DNA from 3 places in the Streptomyces sp. NPDC127084 genome. Region 1 is predicted to be linked to each of the others. Evidence: riboswitches for the same ligand, from Rfam matches in the RefSeq annotation. Region 1 holds a riboswitch; each other region holds the start of a gene.
The links. A riboswitch is a leader RNA that binds a small molecule or an ion and turns the genes downstream of it on or off. The one in region 1 is predicted to bind cobalamin.

Region 1 (7,127 bases):
CCCTGGTACGTCGTGCCGGCGGACCGGAAGTGGTTCGCCCGGATCTGCACCTCCGCGGTGCTGGTGCACACCCTGATGGAGCTCGACCCCCGGTTCCCTGTGGTGAGTGAGGAGGCGCGCCGGGAGTTGCTCGCCGCCAGGCACGAGCTGGAGCAGGAGGGCCTGTGATCCAGGGCCCTGCTCGGATGCAGGGCTCTGAGTGGGGCAGGGCCGTGAGCAGGGGCTGAGGTAGTAAGGCGCCGGTCAGGTCGCGCTGCCAGCGGCCGGGAGTTCGAGGTGCAGTTCGTAGCCGCCGTCCGCAGTGGGACCCGATGTGACCGTGCCGCCGAGCAGCGCGGCGCGCTGGCGCAGGCCGACGAGGCCGTAGTGCGCGCTGGGCAGGGGGAGGGCGGGACGGGTCGGTGCGGAGTTGGTGACCGTGACACGTACCGCGCCCTCCTCATGACGGATACGCACCGTCGCCGTCGCGCCCGGCGCGTGTTTGCGCACGTTGGTCAGTGCCTCCTGGACGGTGCGGTAGATCGCGCGCTGCACGGGCGCGGGGAGGCCGTCGGGCAGTTCCGTGCACATCTCCACGTCGATGCCGCTGCTGTCGACCAGTCGGCGCAGGTCGGCCACGGACGGCTGCGGGGTGAGCTCGGTGGGGCGGCCCCCGGAGGCGCGCAGCACGCTGACCATGTGCCGCAGCTCGTCCAGCGTCTGCACGCTCAGGCGCCGGATGGTGGCGGCGGCGTCCCGTACCTCGGTGTCGCGGGTGCCCACCTGGAGCGCCCCGGCCCTTACGGCGATCAGGCTCACCTGGTGGGAGACCACGTCGTGCATCTCCCGGGCGAGCTGTGCGCGCTCCTGGGACAGCATGCTCTGGGCGGTCAGCAGGCGTTCATGGTCACGTGCCTCGGAGATCTCGGCGAGGCGCAGCGACAGATCGCGCCGGGTCTGGACGAGCTGGCCGAGGAAGACGGGCGCGGCGGCGGTGGCCGCCGAGTAGCCGAGTGAGACGAAGCCCTGGGTGCTGGAGAGGTCGATGGAGGCGGACGGCCACTTGATGCTGTCGCAGACGGTGAAGGCCAGCGCGCAGACGCCCAGCAGCACGCGGTGGCGGGTGAGCGAGGCCAGCGTGTACAGCGCGACCAGTGCGGCGAAGATGGCGTCGGAGACCATGACAGCGGGCAGCGTGACGACGAACGTGAGCAGCGGCAGTCGATGGCGCAGCAGCAGCGCCACGGCAGCGACCAGCGCGAAGGCCAGCAGCACGGGGTCATGGGTGCCGACCTGGATCCAGGCGTCGAAGATGGAGAACGCGACGAGGGCGGCGTTGACCGCCGGGGTGGGCAGCCGCCGGGGCAGGGTGCTGTGCTCGGCCACCGTGTGGTCGACCACGGCGCCGTGCATGATTCCGCGGGGGATCATGGCGCCGCCTCCCCTGTGCGGTCGTCCGCCTGCCCACCGGCGCCGGTTCGGTCTTCGGCGTGCTCACTCGCGGGCCGGGCGCCCACCGACCGGTCGTCGGTACGGCCGCACCCCGGCCGGTCGTCCGTTCGCGCAGCAGCCGGCCGCTCCTCCGCGCGCGTCGATGGCCTGAGCATGCCTGCCCGTTCGGCGAGCAGCGCTGCCTGGACCCGGCTGCCCACTTGAAGCTTGGTGAGGATCGCGCTGACATGGTCCTTGACCGTGCCGGTGCTCAGATGCATGCGGGCCGCGATCTCACCGTTGGACAGCCCCTCGGCGACCAGGACGAGCACATCCCGCTCCCGCTCGGTCAGCAGCCCGAGGCCGCGCGCCGTGCTCTCCTGGCAGCCGGCGCCGCTTTCGAGGTAGCGGTCCACGACCGCGCGGGTGATCTTGGAGGACAGCACCGCGCCCCCCTCGGCCAGGGTCCGCACCAGATACGGGAGTGCCTCGGGGTCGGTGTCCTTGAGCAGGAAACCGGCGGCGCCGGAGCGCAGCGCCGTCGCCACGTACTCGTCCATGTCGAAGGTCGTGAGCATGGCGACCACCGGTGGCCGCGGCAGTCCGCGCAGCGCCGCCAGTACGGTGAGCCCGTCCACGTCCGGCATCCGGATGTCGAGAAGCACCACGTCGGGGCGCAGTTCCTGGGCGGTCCTGACCGCGTCGCCGCCGGGGACCGCCGCGACGACCTCGATATCGTCCGCCGCGTCAAGGATGTGCTGGAAGCCCGTACGGATCAGGGCTTCGTCATCGACCACCAGTACCCGGATCACGTGTGCTCCACTCGCCTTCGGACCACTTACCCGATTGGCACCGTTTCGTACCATGCGGGGCAATGATGGGCGGCTAGCGCGCCCCAGGTGCGTTCCGGCCGGACGGCGGGGAAACGCCAGCCACTCGGCGGGGGCGATTCCGGACGACTGCCGGATGGTTGCAACGGGCAACTTCCTCGACTCTTGAGCATAAGACGCATGACGTGCGACGGAGGGCGAGGCATGGACACGTTCAGCTATCCCGCCAGTGACGGTCGTCTGCTGCGTGCCACCCGGCTCGGCACGGGCCCGGCCGTGGTCCTGCTGCACGCCTCAGGCTCGTGCGAGGGCCACGACCACAGCGACAGCGGTCGTCTGCTCCCGCTGGCCCGGCGGCTCACCGACAGCTACACCGTCATCCTGTCCGAGGCGCGGGACGCCGACGACGCCGCCGCGCTCGCCGGCCACCTCGGACTGGCGGGCAACGCCGCCGTCGGCGGTACGGGCCTGGGAGCCGTCATCGCGCTGCGAGCCGCGGCCGGCCATCCCGAGCTTTTCGGGGCCGCGGTCGTCATCGACGCCCCCGACGTCGGCACCGACGTCGACCTCGCCACCGTCTCCGTACCCACCCTGGTCGTTCCCGGAAGTGCCGAGGAACTGGCCCGCGCGCTCCCCCAGGGAAAGCTCGCGAACCTGAGCCTGTGCGGCGAGGAGGACCCGGCCCAGTGGATGGCGCCCGCGATCTGGGCCTTCCTCACCACGCATCTCACGCGGCGGCCCGCCCGGGTCCTGGTATGACCTGACCGACTGACGCGACCAACGAGAAGGACCCCGCCCTGGCGCGCCCCCAGGCGGGGTCCGTCGTCGTCTCGCTCGCCGGCTCGGTCAGTTCGCGGCCACCGGCGCGGCCGACTCCCGCGGCGCCTGCGACGTGGCGGCCTTGGGCTCCAGCACCCGCTGGGCGAACTCGCCGAGAATCAGCCCGAGCGCGGCCCACAGCAGCGCCTGGACGCCGAGCGACGCCAGACGGAACTGCCACAGGACATCGGCCGGGAAGTGCTCCGGAGTCGCGTCGCCCGCGGGAAGGAAGGCCAGTGCGATCCCCACCACCGCGGTGAAGGCGGCGCCCGCGGCGACCGTCGCGTTCCAGTTGCCCCAGCGCGGTGCCAGCTTCTTGCCGATCAGCACCGCACCGATCAGCAGCAGCACGCTGAGCACGATCATCAGGAAGAACATCGCGGTGCGCTGGTTGAGCGTATCCGGGTCGCCGACGGCGGGCGGGTTGGCCGGGTACTTGAGGAACGGCACGAACGCGACAGCGACGAAACCGCCCGCCGCGACAAGCGCGGCCGTGGCGCGGGCACCGAAGGCTCCCACACGGCCGAGCGCGAAGCACAGCGCCAGCGCGGTGATGCCACCGAGTGCCGTGCCGTAGACCAGAACGGCCGTGCTCAGACCGGCCGTCGCCTGCACGGCGCGGCTGACCAGCTCCTCTTCCGGCTCGCCGGCGCCACCACCGTGGCCGTGGTGGGCCGCGCCCGCCTCCTCGACCGCGATGGCGGCATCGACCTGCGGTTCTCCGACGAGGTACGCCAGCCCGAAGGAGAGCAGCCCGGCGAGCACGCCCGCGAGCATGCCGCGGACCAGCAGAGCCCTTACAGTTGCGGAATTCATGTGCGGTTGTCCTGTCCCGTACGTATCAGTCGTTCAGCGGTACGGGTCAGTGGCACGGGAAGCCGAGCAGATGACGGCCGTCGTGGACCCACTCGTGCACGCCCTCGCCGGAGAACACGGAGAACGCACCCTGTTCGGCACCGACGAAGTACAGCAGGACGAGCATCAGCAGGCCGAAGAAGGCGGCCCAGGGCGCGACGACGCGGACCGGGAGCTTCGCCATGACGGGCTGGGCAACGGGGATTTCGGGGGTGATGGCGGACTGGGCCATACCGGACCTCCTCGGGAACACGCGTCCCGCTTTCGGTGGTGCACGCGATGACGGTCACGGGTCTGACTCACCCGACGGCCCCGTCCCTGAGGGATTTTGACCGTCTGGCACACAGTGGCGCGACCGTGCCGGTTTCTCACCGGTCTTCCGTGTCTGCCGTCATCCTTTCGGATGAGAGGGTAGCGGTCCGTGAACCCGCCGCCAATAGGGCCTGTGACCAGCGATCTTCATCACACGGAAGGATCCGTCCATATGTCGGTCAGGCTGACACTGCTGTGCGCCGCAGCGGGCCCCTCGGTACGCGGCGAGGCGCGCTTCGGCGACGGTCCGCTCGACGATCGGGCCGTACGCGAGGCACAAGCGGCACGGTCCGCGCTGCCCGCCGCCCCGGTGCTGCTCAGGGCGCCGTCCGTACGGTGCGGGCAGACCGCTGACGCGCTGGGGCTCGACGCGTCGGTCGAACCCCGGCTGCGCGACCTGGACTACGGGGCCTGGCAGGGCCGTTCGCTCGCCGAAGTGGTGGCCGGCACGGGTCCCGGCGCAGGTCCCGAAGCGGTCGGGCAGTGGACCACCGACCCGGCGGCGGCGCCGCACGGCGGTGAGTCCGTACGCGAGCTATGCCTGCGGATCGGCGGCTGGCTGGACGCACTTCCGCAGGCCCTCCCCCAGGACTCGGGACGGCGCGTGCTGGCCGTGGTCGAGCCCGCGGTCGTACGGGCGGCGAGCGTGCACGCGCTCGGCGCGCCGCTGCCCGCGTTCTGGCGGCTCGATGTGCCACCGCTGTCCGCTGTCGGTCTCACCGGGCACGCGGGGCGGTGGAATCTGCGGCTGATCGCCGCGGCACCGACCGCCTGACCTCAGGAAGCGGTGCTCCGGCGCTTCCACCAGTAGCCGCCCCCGGCGATGGCCGCCAGCACCACCGCACCGATGACCAGGGCGGGGACGGGCGACGAGCCGTCTTCCCGGGCGCCTTGGGCGTCCTGCCGCTCGGCCCCCTGCTGTCCGGTCGCGGGCTTGGCGGACGCGTTCTCCGGCGACTTGGCCGGGGACTTCTCCGGTGCGACGGTGCTCGGGCTGGGCGCCACCGGCTTCGCCCCCGGCGCGGCAGGCTTCAGGGCGAGCATCGGTGCCGGATTGCCGTGCCCGTGGCTGTGGCCGTCGCCATCGCCGCCGCCGGACTCCTCCAGCTCGATCCAGCGGTCGACGCGCCCGTCGCCGTACGTCTGGAGGGTCTTGAACGCCAGCGACTCGGCGTCGGGCAGCTGCCGTACGGTCACCGAGTACTCGACGTCCTCGCCGACGCCGACCGCGGGGCCGGAGACGGCGTAGCCGCGCGGTGTGGCCGCGAACTTCCAGCCGTCCGGTCCCGACTTGTAGGTGACGTCGGAGGGGAGGATGCCCGCGGGGAGGATGACCTCCATCTTGCTGATGCCCGCGCTGTCGGACTCGGACTCGGCGCTGAAGTCCAGCGTGACGTTCTCGGCGAGCGCCGCGGCACCCTCCGCCTCGACTTCCACATGTGCCGCCGCCGGGACGGCGAAGGCGAGCGAGGCCGCGAACGCGGCTCCGCTGAGGCCGGTGAGGACGGAGAGGCGGCGTGCGGTGCGCGACCTGGTGATCTGAGACACGGGTGACTCCCGGAGTGGTGGGGGCTGCCCCATCATGGGGCACGGGCAGCGGCTTGAACCGATGGCATCGCCGAACCGTACTGATAACGGCGACCCCGGGCCTCACGGGTCCGGGCCGTCGTGCTCACCGGGCCAGCACGGAAGGATGTTCGGGTGCCGCTCTGGACGCGCTCTCGCCAGGAACCGCAAGAACAGCAGGATGAGGTAGAGCGGCCGGCAGTGGTCCGGTTGCCGGGACAGACCGCAGCCGAGCCCGACATAGCCGGCGTCCCGGACCTCCCCGGCACGGCGGAAGCCCCTCCCGCCAGTACCGCACCGGCCCCCGTCCGCGGCTGGCGCGGCCGGTATCCGGGCGCGGCGCGCGTCGTCCGGCGTACCACCACCGGACTCGCCGCGCTGCTGGTGTTCCTGGCCCTGCTCGTACCGAACAAGTCCGGCTATCTCACGTCCGGGGTCTTCCTCCGCATCCCCGTCGAAGCGCTCTTCGGCACCGCGCTCCTTCTCGTCCTCCAGGCCCTGCGCCCGCGCGCGAGGCGCGTCACGGCGGCGGTCGGCGGGGCGGTGCTGGGGGTGCTGACGGTCCTGAAGTTCCTCGACATGGGGTTCTTCTCGGTACTCGACCGGCCCTTCGACCTCGTACTCGACTGGATCCTGTTCGACGACGCCACGTCGTTCCTCGAGGACTCCGTCGGCAGGGCGGGCGCCGTGGCCGCCGAGATCGGGGTGGTGCTCCTGGTACTCGCCGTGCTGGCCCTCATATCCCTGGCGGTCGTCCGGGTGAGCCACCTCGTGGTGCGGCACAGCGCCGTCGCAACCCAGGGCACCTTCGTGTTCGGCTGCCTGTGGATGGTGCTGGCGCTGCTCGGGCCGCAGACGTCGGTGGGGCTGCCGTTCGCCGCCGGGACCACGGCCGATCTGGCCCAGGAGCGGGTGCACCAGGTGCGTGCGGGGCTGAAGGACAAGGAGCAGTTCGCCAAGGAGTCCCGCGTGGACGCCTTCCGGGCCACACCGCCCGACCAGTTGCTGAGCGGGTTGCGCGGCAAGGACGTGATCTTCACCTTCATCGAGAGCTACGGCCGCAGCGCCGTGCAGGACCCGGCGATGGCCGCGCAGGTCGACGCCGTGCTCGCGGACGGCACCAAGCGGCTTCGCGCGGCGGGCTTCTCGTCGCGAAGCGCCTTCCTGACCTCGCCGACGTACGGCGGCGGCAGCTGGCTGGCCCACTCCACCTTCAACTCGGGTCTGTGGATCAAGAACCAGCAACGCTACCGCAGTCTCACCGCCAGCGACCGGATGACCCTCACCAGCGCTTTCCGGCGTACAGGGGCGTGGCGCACGGTCGGCATCATGCCG
Region 2 (7,127 bases), on a different contig from region 1:
CTTCATGGCGTCCAATTCCGGCCTGCTCATCAACATGGACGGTCAACGCCATCAGCGGTTGCGCAGCTTCACCACCAAGGCTTTCTCCCGGGGGCAGGTGGAGCGCCAGCGGCCAAGGATCTACCAGATCGCCGACGATCTCATCACTGACTTCGTGTCCCAAGGGCCGCCTTTCGACTTCGTCGACCAGTTCGCCAACGTGCTTTCAAGCGCCGTCATGGCTGAGCTGCTCGGGATCCCTCTGGGGAGCTGTGCGGAGCTGCGCGACGGGTTCGGTGCCCTGTGCTCGGTCGCTACCGGTGCGGCCGCTATCGAGCTGGCCAAGGAGAAGTCCGCCACATATGCGGAGCGCGTCAACGAGATCGTGCGGACGGTGGAGAAGGCACCGGGCGACGGACTGATCAGTGAACTGATCAACCTCCGGGACGAGCGCGCCGAACTGTCCGATTCCGAGGTGTGCGACCTGGTCCTCATGATGATCATCGCAGGCCATACCCCAACGAACATCCTCACGCGAGCGGCCATCACCGTGCTGTCGGATCCGGACCTCTACCGCTTCTTCGGCGGTACCGGCGACTTGTCCTCCGCTGTCGACGAGCTGCTCCGCTGTCATTCGCCGGCGCTGTCGAGCATGCGGGTCGCGACAGAGGACGTCGACCTGCCGTCCGGGACGATCCGGAAGGGGGAAGCGGTACTCGCCTCGATCGAAGCGGCCAACCACGATCCGCGTGTGTTCTCCGCGCCCCGTAGTTGTCGACCGTCACGCTATGCGGATTCCTCGACCGAGCGCCACCTGGCTTTCGGGCGAGGCCCGCACTTCTGCAGCGGAGCCCACCTCTCGCATCTCGAGATCGAGGCCACCTTCTCGTGCCTGGCACGCAGACTCCCTACACTTCGGCTGGACATCGATCCCGATGACATCGAGTGGGGTGCCTTTATGCGAAGCCCGCTGAAACTACCTATGAGCTGGTGATGTCATGAGTCCGCATCAGCCCGAGACCGCCCGGTTGCTCGGTATGAGCGAGCACCCGGAGGGTGGCTGGTACAAAGAGACCTGGCGAAGCGACATCACCGTGCGTCCGGACGACTACCCGGGCAGCCGGTCCGTCTGCACGGCCATCTATTTCCTCCTGCTTCCCGGTGAGGAGTCCCGTTGGCACACGGTGCGCTCGCCGGAGTTGTGGCTGTGGCACCGCGGCGGCCCACTGCACCTGCGTCTGGGGGGCACGGGTGAGGAGCCGAGCGAGAGCCCCTCGACAATGGTCCTCGGCCCCGATGTCGCGAACGGCCAGCGCCCGCAAGGTCTCGTCCCTGCCGGGTGCTGGCAGTCCGCCAGTCCGGCGGGCGACGAAGAGGTGCTGGTGAGCTGTGTCGTTTCGCCGGGGTTCCACTTCGACGACTTCCATCTGCTGCCGATCGACGGCTGACGGTCCCACCGGGCCTCAATCACGTACCGTCCGCTGCCAGGCCGCGACGCAGCATCGCGAACGCGTGGTCGGCGTCGGCCACCGCTTCGGGGTAGACCTCGTCCGCGGACCGCCGGCGACGCGCGCTGCCAGCTCGTCGACGCCAGGATGGGCTCAGTGGCGGCCACTTGGCCGGCCAGCAGGGCCGCGGTGATGTCGCTGCCCGTGTCGAGTGCGTCGGCCAACGGGGTCCTGAGCGGCCCGCGTCGCCCGGCGCCCCCTGCGCGGCAACGCCGGGGACGCCGGGGACGCCGGGCGACCGTGTATCTGGCGAGGGCGACCAGGCCCAGGTAGTCCTCGTTCCACGGTCCTCGTTCAGGGTCTCGTGCTCGTGGGCGAAGTAGCCGAGCCGCAGCCCGTGCCCGCGCACCACCCGGCCGCTGTCGGGCGTCCCCCGGTCGGCGAGCAGACGCAACAGGGTGGTCTTCCCAGCGCCGTTGAGGCAGGCAATCACCAACCGGCTCCCCCTGTCCACGGCGAGGGTCCACACCGCTGGGCACCGCCTGGCCGTCGAACGACTTGGCGAGGCTCACGGCATCGAGTGGCATCCGACCGCAGGGGGCGGGCTCGGGCAGGCTGACCCGCGCCACGGGGCGGTGTGTTTGTTGATGCGGAAGGCGCACCAGCACGGGTCACCGGGGCGCGACGGGGGAGGGGTTCCTGAAGCCCCGGAAACATGTTGGTGCGCACGTACCGTCTCTGAGCCTGAGGGCCTATTCGGAGCGTAGGGCTGTGGCGGTCCGGGCCCTGGCGGCCCACCCTGCGGGCGGGAGCGCGCCCAGGGTGGCGGTGAGCAGACCACCGAGTGCGAGCGGGAGCAGTTCGGCGCCGTGGTAGACGGCGATGACGGAGTCGGGGAGTCGGAGCCCCACGCTGTCGCCCGTACGGGACCCACCGGATCGAGGGACGGACCGGCCGCTGGTACAGGGCGCGCGGGAGTCCGCGGAGGCGCGCGGTGCGAGCGGCCGTGTTCGCGCGCCGTGTTCGCCCCGGCCGGTCCGGCACCCGGGCTTATGGCCTGTCGTGTCCGTCTGTCATGATGTCAGGCGAAGGCGACGGCGGAACGAGGAAGCCGGTGTGAATCCGGCGCGGTCCCGCCACTGTGATCGGCGAGCGGATCCCGAACAGACCACTGCCCGGATGCGGGTGGGAAGGTCGGGACGAGCGACGACCCGAGAGCCAGGAGACTCACGCGGTCGCCTCCTCGAAATGACTGGGGCGGATTTCCCCGGAGAGGAGGGCTCGTCGGGATGCCCAGAGGACCATCATCAGCCGGTCCGGTTCCGTGCCGGGTCGTGGTGTGCCGGGACTGCTGCTGTGGCAGCACCAAGGTGACCGGTGTCGACCACGCCAGACAGATCGCACGTCTCGCCGAAGAGGCGCCGGTTCGCGTCTCGGACTGCCTCGACGTGTGTGACCAGGCGAACGTGATCGTTGTACAGCCCTCGTCCGAGGGGCGCGCCGCCGGCGGCCGGGCGGCCTGGTTCGGCCTCGTCAACGACACCGCAGCGACCGAGTACGTCGCCGCCTGGATACGAGCGGGTGGGCCGGGCGTCGCAGATCGACCGGACCTCCTCGAGAACCACGCCTTCGCCCCGCCTCGGCGCGCCCGCTCCGAGATGCTCCGCGGCGCGGGCTGAGCCGCGGCCACCACTTTCCACATTCCCCGAGTCCGAGCGCTCCGGGCTGATGCCCGGACGCGCAGGACCGCTTCCTGCGTGAGAGGACCCACCACATGATGGGCAGGCGCCCGGTATCCCTGCTGTCGGCCATGGCCGCAGCCCTACTGATAGCCGGTTGCGGTGGCACGGCAGAGCGGAAGGACGCCCCGTCAGCCGACCCCGCCGCCAAGGGGTTTCCGGTTACCGTGTCCAACTGCGGTGTGAAGACGACCTATCAGCGTCCGCCGCAGCGCTCGGTTTCGATGAACCAGCATGCGACCGAGGTCATGCTGGCATTGGGTCTTGAGAAGTCCATGGTGGGCACCTCCTATCTCGATGACAGGATCCTGCCGGAGTACCAGGGGGCCTACGACGGGATCAAGGTCCTGGCGAAGGAGTACCCCTCGTTCGAGACACTGCTGGCCGCCGAACCGGACTTCACCTACGGCGGTTTCGCCAGCACCTTCGACGAGAAGGAAGGGCGCAGCCGCGACGCGCTCTCCAAGGCCGGGATCAACTCCTATCTGAACATCGAGGAGTGCCCGTCGGGGCCGGTGACGATGACCGCCATGGACCAGGAGATCCGGAACGTGGCGAAGATCTTCGGTGTGCCGGACCGGGCGGAGCGGCAGTTGAAGAAGCTCCACGGCACGCTGGACACCGTCGAGGACAAGCTCGCCGGTACCACACGGGTGAAGATCTTCGTGTACGACAGCGGTGACAAGACCGCCTTCACCGCCGGCGGCGCGGGCATCGGCAACGAGATGATCGAGCTGGCCGGCGGGGTGAACCTCTTCGCCGACCTGGACAAGGCCTTCGGTGACGTGTCGTTCGAGCAGGTGGCGGAGCGCGCGCCCGAGGTGATCGTCATCTACGACTACGGCGACCAGCCGGTCGAGGACAAGAAGAAGTTCCTGCTCGCGAACCCGGCGCTCAAGGACGTACCAGCCGTCAAGAACAAGCGGTTCGCCGTGCTACCGCTGTCGTCCACAGTACTGGGCGTCCGGGTGCCGTCCGGCGTGGAGTCCCTGGCCAGGCAGCTCCACCCGGACCGGTTCAAGTGACCGGCGCCACCGACACCACAGACGTGAAGGAGGCGGACGCGGCGGCCGGGGCGACCGGCACGCGGGCGGCGGAGGCCGGCGCTGCCGCCCTCCGCCGCCCCGGAATGCCCTACCCGCTCGTGCTCGTGCTGCTGGCCGCGCTGCTTGCCGTCGCAGCCACCTTCGGGATCGCGGCCGGGTCCATCAGCGTCCCGGCCGACCAGGTGTGGGGCATCCTGCTGCACCGCGTGCATCCCTCGCTCGCCGAGCCGACCTGGACACCGGTCCGCGAGACGATAGTCATCGACGTCCGGCTGCCGCGAGTGCTGTTGTCCGGCGTCGTGGGGGCGGGCCTCGCGGTGTCCGGAATGGCGCTGCAGGCACTCGTGCGCAACCCCCTCGCGGACCCGATGCTGCTCGGGGTGTCCTCGGGCGCCTCGGTCGGCGCGGTGCTGGTCCTCGTCTTCAACGTCACCCTGTTCGGTGTGTTCTCCCTGCCGGTGGCCGCGTTCCTCGGCGCTCTCGCCGCCCTCGTCTCCGTCTACTTCCTGGCCCGTTCCGAGGGACGGATGACGACTGTGCGGCTGGTGCTGGCTGGCGTGGCGACGGCCGAGGTGCTGTCCGCGCTCGCCAGCTTCCTCATCGTCACCTCCAACGATCCGCACAAGACGCAGTCGGCGATGCGCTGGATGCTCGGCGGACTGGCCGGCACCACCTGGACGGTGGTGTGGATCCCCGTCGGTGCCGTCCTCCTCGGGACGGCCGTCCTCCTCGGCGTCTGCCGTCCGCTCAACCTCCTGCTTGCAGGGGAGGAAGCCGCCGTGGCGCTCGGCCTGGACGTGCACCGCTTCCGGGCCGCACTGTTCACGCTCGTCGCAGTCATGATCGGCACGATCGTCGCGGTCAGCGGCCAGATCGGATTCGTCGGCCTGATCATGCCGCACGTGGTGCGGCTGGTGGGCGGCGCCCCCCCCCGACGCGCTCTTCCCGCCGCAGCCCTGCTCGGCGCGGCGTTCCTCATCGCCGCGGATCTGGCCGCGCGCACCGTCATGAGCCCGGAGGAGATTCCCGTGGGCATTCTCACCGCCCTGGTCGGGGGCCCCTTCTTCCTGTGGCTGATGCGGCGGAGGTCCGCATGACGCAGACGGTCACGGTCACGGATGCGCCCGGCACGCTGGCCGCTGAGGACCTGTCGGTGGTCGTGGGCGGGCGGGTGCTCGTGGACCGGGTGTCACTGAAGGTGGCACCGCGCGAGGTGGTGGGGCTCATCGGCCCCAACGGCGCGGGCAAGTCGACCCTGCTGCGTACGGTCTACCGGGCGCTGCGCCCCACATCGGGGCGCGTCCTCCTGGACGGCGAGGACGTCCGGCGGATGTCCGGCAAGGGCCTCGCCCGCCGGCTGGCCGCCGTCCTGCAGGAATCCGCAGGGGACTTCGAGCTGTCGGTGTACGACGTGGTGGCCATGGGCCGCACTCCGCACAAGCGGGCATTCGATGGCGACGACACCGACGACCGAGGCATCGTCATGGACGCGCTGGGCAACCTCGACGCCGCCGGGCTGGCGCACGCCCCTTTCAGCCGGCTGTCGGGCGGCGAGAAGCAGCGGGTGCTCATCGCCCGTGCACTGGCCCAGCGCGCCGGGACGATGGTGCTGGACGAGCCGACCAATCACCTGGACCTGCGGCATCAGCTCGATACGCTGCGCCTCGTCCGCAGGCTCGGTGTGACCGCGGTCGTCGCCCTCCACGACCTCAACCTGGCCGCGGCGTTCTGCGACCGGATCTGCGTGATGGACGGCGGCCGTGTCGTGGCCACCGGATCGCCCGCAGAGGTGCTCACCCCCGAGCTCCTGGCCGAGGTCTACCGCGTCGACGCGGAAGTCGTACCGCATCCCCGTACCGGGATTCCGCACGTCACCCTGAACTCCGTCCACCCATACGGGAACGGGGTGACCGGATCCGCGTGACCCGGAATCGGCGCACCAGCACCCGACATGGAGGAGGCGATGTGGTCGATGTGAACGCCCTGAGACAGGCCCCGGCCCGATCCGTCGCATCGGCCCTGGAGGACGTCGCGGCCTTCGGTTCCTTCTTCGCGGTCGAGCTGGGAGGCCCCGGCAAAGGCTGGCACCCCGTCGGAGACGCCTACGCGGACGGCTGCGCGGACCTGATCGCGAAGACGGTCGACCGCTACCGCACCCATGAACTCCGCATCGGCGCCTCCATCGTGCAACTCGGGCACGCTGCGCGTCTGTGGTCACCCGTGCTGGCCTGCACCGCCGCCCACGGAATCGTCCCCGACCTGCACCGACTGGAGCGCGCCGACGACGGCCCCGCACTGCGCCTGCCCGCGTCCCCGACCGGCTGGTACGCAGCGGGCGCCCCGCGCCTTGCGGACCTGCTGTACGAGGTCGTGGTGGGCCGGCACCTGGACGCGCTGGCCGCCGGGCTGCGGGTCAAGGTGGCACCCCGCTTGCTGGCCGGAAACGCCTCGTCGGCGCTGGCCGAGGCCGCGCGCGCCGTTCTGGTGGCGAGACCGGATCTTCGCGGCACACTCACCGGTCTGGTCGGCGGACTGCTGAACACCGGTCGGCTGGCCGGTTCAGGAACGGTCACCGGCCCGGATCTGAGCTTCCGCCGCCGAAGCTGCTGCCTCTACTACCGGGTTCCGTCCGGAGTGAAGTGCGGAGACTGCACACTGGCCGGATGATCGAGTCGGGAGTCGTCCCGGCCGTCGGGACTCCGCCCTGGACCGTGTCGGGCGACGTGTGGGAGCGGAACGGGCCGCCGCGCCGGTAACGGGGAAGCCCCTGCCGGGTCTCCGGCGGGGCTTCCTCCGCGTCATCTCGTGCGGTCGGTGCTAGCCGTGTCTGACAAAGCCCGCCTGTCCCGCGACGTCTGGCACGCACTCCCCCTGGCTTCTCCCCCTGCTGTCGCGGGGGGTCCCCGGGAGGTGCC
Region 3 (7,127 bases), on a different contig from region 1:
TCCGGCGCAGCGCCGCGTCACCGAGCACCACGGACGGCAGCAGCGCCCGCGCGGCCACGACCCGCTCACGCAGCGCGGCCTCCTCGCCGGACCACCGGGCGGCGAAACCGGCCGGATCGGCGTCGTACGCCAGCCTGCGCCGTACGACCTCCACCCGCTGCTCGGGCTCGCGCGACGCGGCGACCTCCACCGTGAGGCCGAATCGGTCGAGCAACTGGGGTCGCAGTTCGCCCTCCTCGGGGTTCATCGTCCCGACGAGCAGGAAACGCGCGGCATGCCGTACGGAGACGCCCTCGCGTTCCACGTACGAGGCACCCATCGCCGCCGCGTCAAGCAGCAGGTCCACCAGGTGGTCGTGCAGCAGGTTGACCTCGTCGACGTAGAGCACGCCGCGGTGGGCGTCGGCGAGCAGCCCCGGCTCGAACGCCTTGACGCCGTCCGCGAGCGCCCGCTCGATGTCGAGAGCGCCCACCAGCCGGTCCTCCGACGCGCCGACCGGCAGTTCCACCATGCGGGTCGGGCGCTCGGTGCCGGGCGCGTCCTCATGCGGACCGTCCGGGCAGCCGGGGTCCGGTGCGCCGGGCGCGCAGGAGAAACGGCAGTCCGCGACCACCTCGACATCCGGCATCAGCGCCGCGAGGGCGCGTACGGCGGTGGACTTGGCGGTGCCCTTCTCACCGCGTACGAGAACCCCGCCGACCGCGGGCGAGACCGCGTTCAGCAGCAGTCCCAGGCGCAGATCGTCCATGCCGACGATCGCGGTGAAGGGATAGTGCACAGCACCACTCATACGTTCCGGTCCTCCCGTGCTTCCCGCTCGCGCCGAGTGGGCACGTGGCTGCGTTCGTCGGTTTTCGCCCGCACCGGGCTTGGAGTCTCCCGCCTCATGGCGCGCCCGGGGGGATGAAGGGCAGGCCCGCGGGCGCGCCGCGCTCGATCAGTTCGAGCAGGGCGGCGGTGTCGGCGTGTTCCTCGATCAGATCGCCGAGACGGTCGAGCTGCTCCTCGCGCAGCAGCCCGAACCGGGTGTCCGGCGCCGGTATGAAGCGGCGTCCCGCCGCCGCGGCGACCTCCCGGAGGAACGCCCGCCGGAAGCCGTCGCTCTCCAGCGAGCCATGCCAGTGGGTGCCCCAGACGGCACCGACCCGGCAGCCGTCCAGGAAGGGCTCACCACCGAGCACTTCGGCGACGCCATGGTGGATCTCATAGCCCTCGACCCGCTCGCCGAGTGCCTCGCCCACCGGCCGGGCCAGGGTCTTCTCGCGGTCGAACCGCACCCGCACGGGCAGCAGTCCGAGCCCGTCGACCTCGCCCGCGCGTGACTCCACCTCGTCCTCGATGTGCTCGCCGAGTGCCTGGAAGCCACCGCAGATCCCCAACACCGGCCTGCCTTCCGCGGCCCGCCGTGCGATCGCGTCAGCGAGACCGCGTTCGCGCAGCCAGGCGAGGGCCTTCACCGTGCCGCGGGTGCCGGGCACCACCACCAGATCCGCGTCGGCGAGTTCCTCGGCGCGGTCCACGAACCGCACGATCACACCGGGCTCGGCCGCCAGCGCGTCCACATCGGTGAAGTTGGACATCAGCGGTACGGCGCACACCGCGACCCGCAGTACGTCCTCGCCCAGCGGTGCGGAGGTCACCGACTCGCGTACGGCGCCCCGCAGCGACACCCGCAGCCCGTCCTCCTCGTCGATGCCGAGGCCATGGGCGTACGGCAGCACACCGAACGTCCGCCGTCCGGTCAGTCCGTGCAGCATCTCCAGGCCCGGCTCCAGCAGGGTCACATCGCCGCGGAACTTGTTGACCAGATAGCCCGCGACCAGCTCCTGGTCCTCGGGCGCGAGCAGCGCGGTCGTCCCGAAGAACTGTGCGAACACCCCGCCCCGGTCGATGTCCCCGACCACCACGACCGGGAGGCGGGCGGCTCGGGCGATGCCCATGTTCACGATGTCGGTGCGCCGCAGATTGATCTCGGCGGGGCTGCCCGCGCCCTCGCAGATCACCGCGTCATAGGTACCGCGCAGCTTCTCCAGGCACTCCACGACGGGCTCGAACAGCATCTGCTGTCTGCCGCCGTGGTAGCCCCGCGCGCTGAGCTCGCCCACCGGCTTGCCCATCAGCACGACCTGGCTGGAGCGGTCGCTGCCCGGCTTGAGCAGCACCGGGTTCATCAGCGCCGACGGTTCCACGCGCGCCGCCTGGGCCTGCATGGCCTGGGCCCGGCCGATCTCGGCGCCCTCGCGGGTGACGAAGGAGTTGAGGGACATGTTCTGCCCCTTGAAAGGGGCGACCTTCACACCCCGGCGTACCAGCCACCGGCAGATACCCGCCGTGACGACGCTCTTGCCCGCGTCCGACGTGGTTCCCGCGATCAGCAGTCCTCCGCCGCTCACTTCCGCCTCCCCCTCATGGCCGCAGCCGCTCCCCACCCAAGTCGTGCGCCCGCGCACACCGCGAGCGCCAGCACCCCCACGCGGCGCGACAGCCGCACCGCGCGCTCGATATCCGCCACCCCGACGGTCCTGCCCGGGCCGTTGAGCACGGGCCGGTGCTCAACGCGCCCGCCGTAGGAGAGCGTCCCCCCGAGACGTACCCCGAGCGCGCCCGCGAACGACGCTTCCACCGGACCAGCGTTGGGGCTGGGATGCTTCGCGGCATCCGCCCGCCAGGCCCGTACGGCACCGCGCGGGTCCCCGCCCGCGAGCACCGCGAGGCCCGCGGTCAGCCGGGCGCCCGGCCAACCCGCCACATCGTCGAGCCGGGCCGACGCCCAGCCGTAGCGCCGGTAGCGGGGCGACTTGCGGCCCACCATGGCGTCCAGGGTGTTCACGGCACGGAAGCCCACGAGACCGGGCACCCCCGCCACCGCGCCCCACACCAGCGCGCCCACCACGGCGTCCGAGGTGTTCTCGGCGACGGACTCCACCACAGCGCGGGCGATTCCGGGACCGTCCAGGGTTTGCGGATCACGGCCGCACAGATGGGGCAGCCTTTCACGGGCGGTCTCGATGTCACCCGCCTCGAGGGCCCCGCCGATCGCCCTGGCCTCCCGGCCGAGTGTCGTACCGCCGACGACGGCCCAGGTGGCGGCGGCGGTCAGCGCCAGGGAAGCGGTACGGGAACGGCGTACGGAAGCGGCGGCCAGCGCGCCCGCGGCGATCGCGCCCCCGGCGCACACCGCGGTGTGCAGGGCGCCCCAGCCGCGGTGGTCGCGCCAGAGCAGGCGCTCGACGGCACTCGCGGCCCGGCCGAAGGCGGCGACCGGATGACCCCGGCGGGGATCGCCGAGAAGCAGGTCGCCGGCGAGTCCGGCCGTGGCACCGTACGCGAACGTGATGGCAGGGACAGCGACAGCAGGGACAAGTCCCCCCGGCGCCCGCTGCTCGGCAGGCATGTGCGTCCTCACTCAGGGTCCGCGCCCTGGCTCGACGTGATCCGGCGGGAGAGAGTTCCTGGCTTCGGCACGCGCCCCGGTGAAGGGGTGGCGCCCGTGACAGTGGCGGGACCGCGCCGGATTCGCACCGGCTTCCTCTTCTGCCGCCGTAAGTGGCCCCGGAAGTCCACCATGGGCCGCGAACACCCGTCAACTCACCTCTGACCTGCGGCGGGACAGTGTGCGCAGGCCCACATCAAGGGTTGCGAAGTCCGGGGGCCGGTTCAGCCGAGGCGCACACAGGCCGGGAGCCGGACACCCCTTCTGGGATGTCCGGCTCCCGGCTCTTTGTTCCGTGCTGCTGACCGCTGCTACCGGTCGTCCGTTCCGATCGTCAGGCGACGATCAGATAGATCCCGTACGCCACGGCCGCGGCGCACAGCGCGAAGCAGGCGTACGCGCCCGTGCGGGCCAGGCCGGCGGAGCCTCCCTGCGCGGCGGCTGCCTCCTGCTTGGAGAGGCCCGCGATGCCCAGGGTGAACAGTCCCACCAGGGCGACGGTCACAACGAGGCTCACGCCGAAGACGGAGCCCAGAGCTGCCCAGTCGATCTTCATGCTGATTCGTTTTTCCTTACTTCCCTTACACCGAAGCGGTGGGGGCGGGGGTGGACTCGCCGGCGGGAGCGGGGATGGTGGCCATCAGCTCCTCGGCCGTGGCGAGGGTGGGCGGCGGGGTCACGGCCGCGATGGCGGTGGTCACCACACCCGGAGCCTCGGCGATCCCGGAGGTCTCCTCCGCCGTGACGTTCGTGTGGTCGACCGGCTTGCGGCGCGACACCGCCCAGATGGCGCCCGAGCCCGCGACCAGCAGGACGGCGACGGTGACCGTGCCCCAGGTGCCCTGACTGGTGAGGAACTCAGCCGCGGCGGCGACCAGACCGGCCGCCGGAAGGGTGAGACCCCAGGCGACGAACATCCGGGTGGCGGTGGACCAGCGGACCACACCGCCCTTGCGGCCGAGGCCCGCGCCCATCACGGCACCGGAGCAGGACTGGGTGGTGGAGAGCGAGAAGCCCAGGTTCGAGGAAGCCAGGATGACCGTCGCGGCGCTGGTTTGGGCGGCGAAGCCCTGCTGCGGCTGGAGGTCGGTCAGGCCCTTGCCCATGGTGCGGATGATCCGCCAGCCGCCGAGGTAGGTGCCCAGCGCGATGGCCACACCGGCGGAGACGATGACCCACATCGGGGGGTTGGAGCCCGGGACGAGGACACCACCGGTGACCAGGGCCAGGGTGATGACACCCATGGTCTTCTGCGCGTCGTTGGTGCCGTGCGCCAGGGAGACCAGCCCGGCCGAGGCGATCTGGCCCGCCCGGTAGCCCTTGGTCGTCGCCTTGTCGTCCGCTCCGTTGCCGATCTTGTACGTCAGCCTTGAGGCGAGGAACGCGGCGAGACCGGCGACCACCGGCGCGGCGACGGCCGGGATCAGCACCTTGGTGACGATCGTCCCGTAGTTGACGGCCGAGAAGCCCGCGGACATCACGGCGGCGCCGATGAGGCCGCCGAACAGGGCGTGCGACGAGCTGGAGGGCAGGCCGAGCAGCCAGGTGAGGAGGTTCCACAGGATCGCGCCGACGAGCGCCGCGAATATGACTTCCGTGCGGATGCCCGATTCGTTGATGAGCCCGCCGGAGATCGTCTTGGCGACCTCGACGGACAGGAAGGCGCCGACGAGGTTCAGCACGGCGGACATGGCCACCGCCGTCTTCGGCTTGAGCGCCCCGGTCGAGATGGTCGTCGCCATCGCGTTGGCGGTGTCGTGGAAACCGTTCGTGAAATCGAACACGAGAGCGGTGATGATCACGATCCCGAGGAGAAGCGTGATGTGTTCCATTTACCCAGGCTTCTATTGGACGTCAGTGGCCGGTCGAACGTAAGCAACCTGAGTGAACGGAAGATGAACTCAGCACGGCTCAGGAGTGACTCTAGGAGAGTACGGCCGCTCGGCCTGGAACGGGAGCCCGTGCACGGCGCGGAATCACCCGGTCCCTGACATGATCAGCACATGAGCGTTCGGCGAGGGGGCGAGCAGCCCGAGCTGGGGGAAGTGCGGCGGGACCCGTCGGTCGTACGGGCATGGGCGGATCTCGTCGCCACCGCCCGCAGGACCGTGGCGGACGGGCTCGTGGTCGGCACTTCGGGCAATGTCTCGGTCCGTGTGCCCACCGAGGCAGGTGATGTGGTGCTCGTCACACCGACCGGGGTGCCCTACGACCGGCTCGGTCCGCCGGACGTCGTCGGTGTGGATCTGGACGGACGCCGTGTGCTGGGCGAGCTGATCCCCACCAGCGAGCTGCCGATGCACCTGGCGGTCTACCGCGCCACCGACGCCGCCGCCATCGTGCACACCCACGCCGTGCACGCCACCGCCGTATCGACGCTGGTCACCGAGCTGCCGCTGATCCACTACATGGCGGCGGCCCTCGGCGGACCCGTCCGCGTCGCCCCGTACGCGCTCTACGGCACCGAGCAGCTCGCCACCCATATGCTCGACGCACTCGCGGACCGTACGGGCTGCCTGCTCCAGAATCACGGCACCGTCACCTACGGGGCCACGCTCGACCAGGCCTACGACCGAACCGCCCAGCTGGAGTGGATGTGCCGCGTATGGCTCACCGCCAGCTCCGTCCCCGGCAGCGGGCCGAGCCTGCTCTCACGGACCCAGGTCGATGAGGTGCGCGACAAGCTCCGTACCTACGGTCAGCCGGGCTGACCGGCTGACCGGCTGATCCGCTGGTCGGTGCACGGCACGTCACTCAGGGTGGCGCGCCCACTGGCAGCCCGGGGCTGACGTCACCACACTGGAACGGTGCGCCCGGCTACAGCGACGGCAACGGCCGTCACCACCCTGGTAGGTATCGGAGCCGCCGCGTTCGCCGCGGGCCGGTACGCGAGCGACGCGGCACTCAAGGCCGCGCCCGAACGCCCCGTACCCGGCGAGCCCCGGCTCACCGTGCACGCCACGGGGCCGGGCCGGATCACGCTCACCCGCAGCCTCGCCTCACTCCGCCCCGGTATGTACGGGCTCGCCGGCACAGGGGTCCACGCGGTTGTGGGCCCGGTACTCGAAGACGTCCCCCATGCCGCGGACACCGTCGTCCGCCGGCTGGAGAGCGTGGGCCACGGCAGCCTCGACATCGGGACCAAGGTCCGCTTCACCCCGCGGCTGCACAGCGGGACGCCGTCCGAAGCGCTCGGCATCGACCACGAGGATGTGGAGGTCCACGGAGAACTGGGACCCCTGCCCGCCTGGTTCGTCCCCGGGCCCCGCAGCACATGGATCATCGCCGTGCACGGTCTCGGCGCCACCCGCGAGCACGTACTGAACCTGATGCCGTTCCTCACCGAGCGGCGGGTACCGGTACTGGCCATCTCCTACCGGGGTGACCGCGGCGCGCCCCGGTCACCCGACGGCCTCGGCCATCTCGGCGACTCCGAGTGGCGCGACCTCGACGCGGCCATCCGGTACGCCGTCCGCGCCGGTGCCGAACGCGTGATCGTCCACGGCTGGTCCGTCGGAGCCGCGATGGCCCTGCACGCCGCAGCCAACTCGGCCCTACGGGACCGGATCGCGGGGCTCGTCCTGGACTCCCCGGTGCTCGACTGGGAGGACACACTGCGCGCCCTGGCGGCCGCCCGCCACACCCCCTCCGTGCTCCTCCCACTGGCGGTGCGTGCCGCTCAGGGGCGCACCGG

Region 2: linked by a shared signal. The riboswitch ahead of ACFWI9_RS29235 ((2Fe-2S) ferredoxin domain-containing protein) and the one ahead of ACFWI9_RS21980 (CbtB-domain containing protein) in region 1 are both predicted to bind cobalamin.
Region 3: linked by a shared signal. The riboswitch ahead of ACFWI9_RS15990 (cobalamin biosynthesis protein) and the one ahead of ACFWI9_RS21980 (CbtB-domain containing protein) in region 1 are both predicted to bind cobalamin.

What each region holds. Positions count from the first base shown of each region.
Region 1 is NZ_JBHXFA010000097.1:21,380-28,506, forward strand. Features, by position in the region: gene ACFWI9_RS21955 (polyphosphate kinase 2 family protein) at 1-168, shown strand, start outside; gene ACFWI9_RS21960 (sensor histidine kinase) at 244-1,392, opposite strand; partial or broken gene ACFWI9_RS21965 (response regulator) at 1,575-2,222, opposite strand; gene ACFWI9_RS21970 (alpha/beta fold hydrolase) at 2,445-2,999, shown strand; gene ACFWI9_RS21975 (CbtA family protein) at 3,087-3,875, opposite strand; gene ACFWI9_RS21980 (CbtB-domain containing protein) at 3,922-4,146, opposite strand; cobalamin riboswitch at 4,186-4,354, opposite strand; gene ACFWI9_RS21985 (histidine phosphatase family protein) at 4,399-5,001, shown strand; gene ACFWI9_RS21990 (DUF1775 domain-containing protein) at 5,004-5,765, opposite strand; gene ACFWI9_RS21995 (sulfatase) at 6,003-7,127, shown strand, end outside.
Region 2 is NZ_JBHXFA010000179.1:1,300-8,426, reverse strand. Features, by position in the region: gene ACFWI9_RS29255 (cytochrome P450) at 1-973, shown strand, start outside; gene ACFWI9_RS29250 (cupin domain-containing protein) at 978-1,427, shown strand; partial or broken gene ACFWI9_RS29245 (ATP-binding cassette domain-containing protein) at 1,750-2,056, opposite strand; gene ACFWI9_RS29240 (hypothetical protein) at 2,180-2,338, opposite strand; cobalamin riboswitch at 2,477-2,679, shown strand; gene ACFWI9_RS29235 ((2Fe-2S) ferredoxin domain-containing protein) at 2,717-3,106, shown strand; gene ACFWI9_RS29230 (ABC transporter substrate-binding protein) at 3,202-4,191, shown strand; gene ACFWI9_RS29225 (FecCD family ABC transporter permease) at 4,296-5,309, shown strand; gene ACFWI9_RS29220 (ABC transporter ATP-binding protein) at 5,306-6,136, shown strand; gene ACFWI9_RS29215 ((2Fe-2S)-binding protein) at 6,178-6,879, shown strand.
Region 3 is NZ_JBHXFA010000058.1:26,562-33,688, forward strand. Features, by position in the region: partial or broken gene ACFWI9_RS15980 (ATP-binding protein) at 1-790, opposite strand, end outside; gene ACFWI9_RS15985 (cobyric acid synthase) at 885-2,393, opposite strand; gene ACFWI9_RS15990 (cobalamin biosynthesis protein) at 2,390-3,394, opposite strand; cobalamin riboswitch at 3,423-3,572, opposite strand; gene ACFWI9_RS15995 (hypothetical protein) at 3,768-3,989, opposite strand; gene ACFWI9_RS16000 (anion permease) at 4,015-5,265, opposite strand; gene ACFWI9_RS16005 (class II aldolase/adducin family protein) at 5,437-6,144, shown strand; gene ACFWI9_RS16010 (alpha/beta hydrolase) at 6,241-7,127, shown strand, end outside.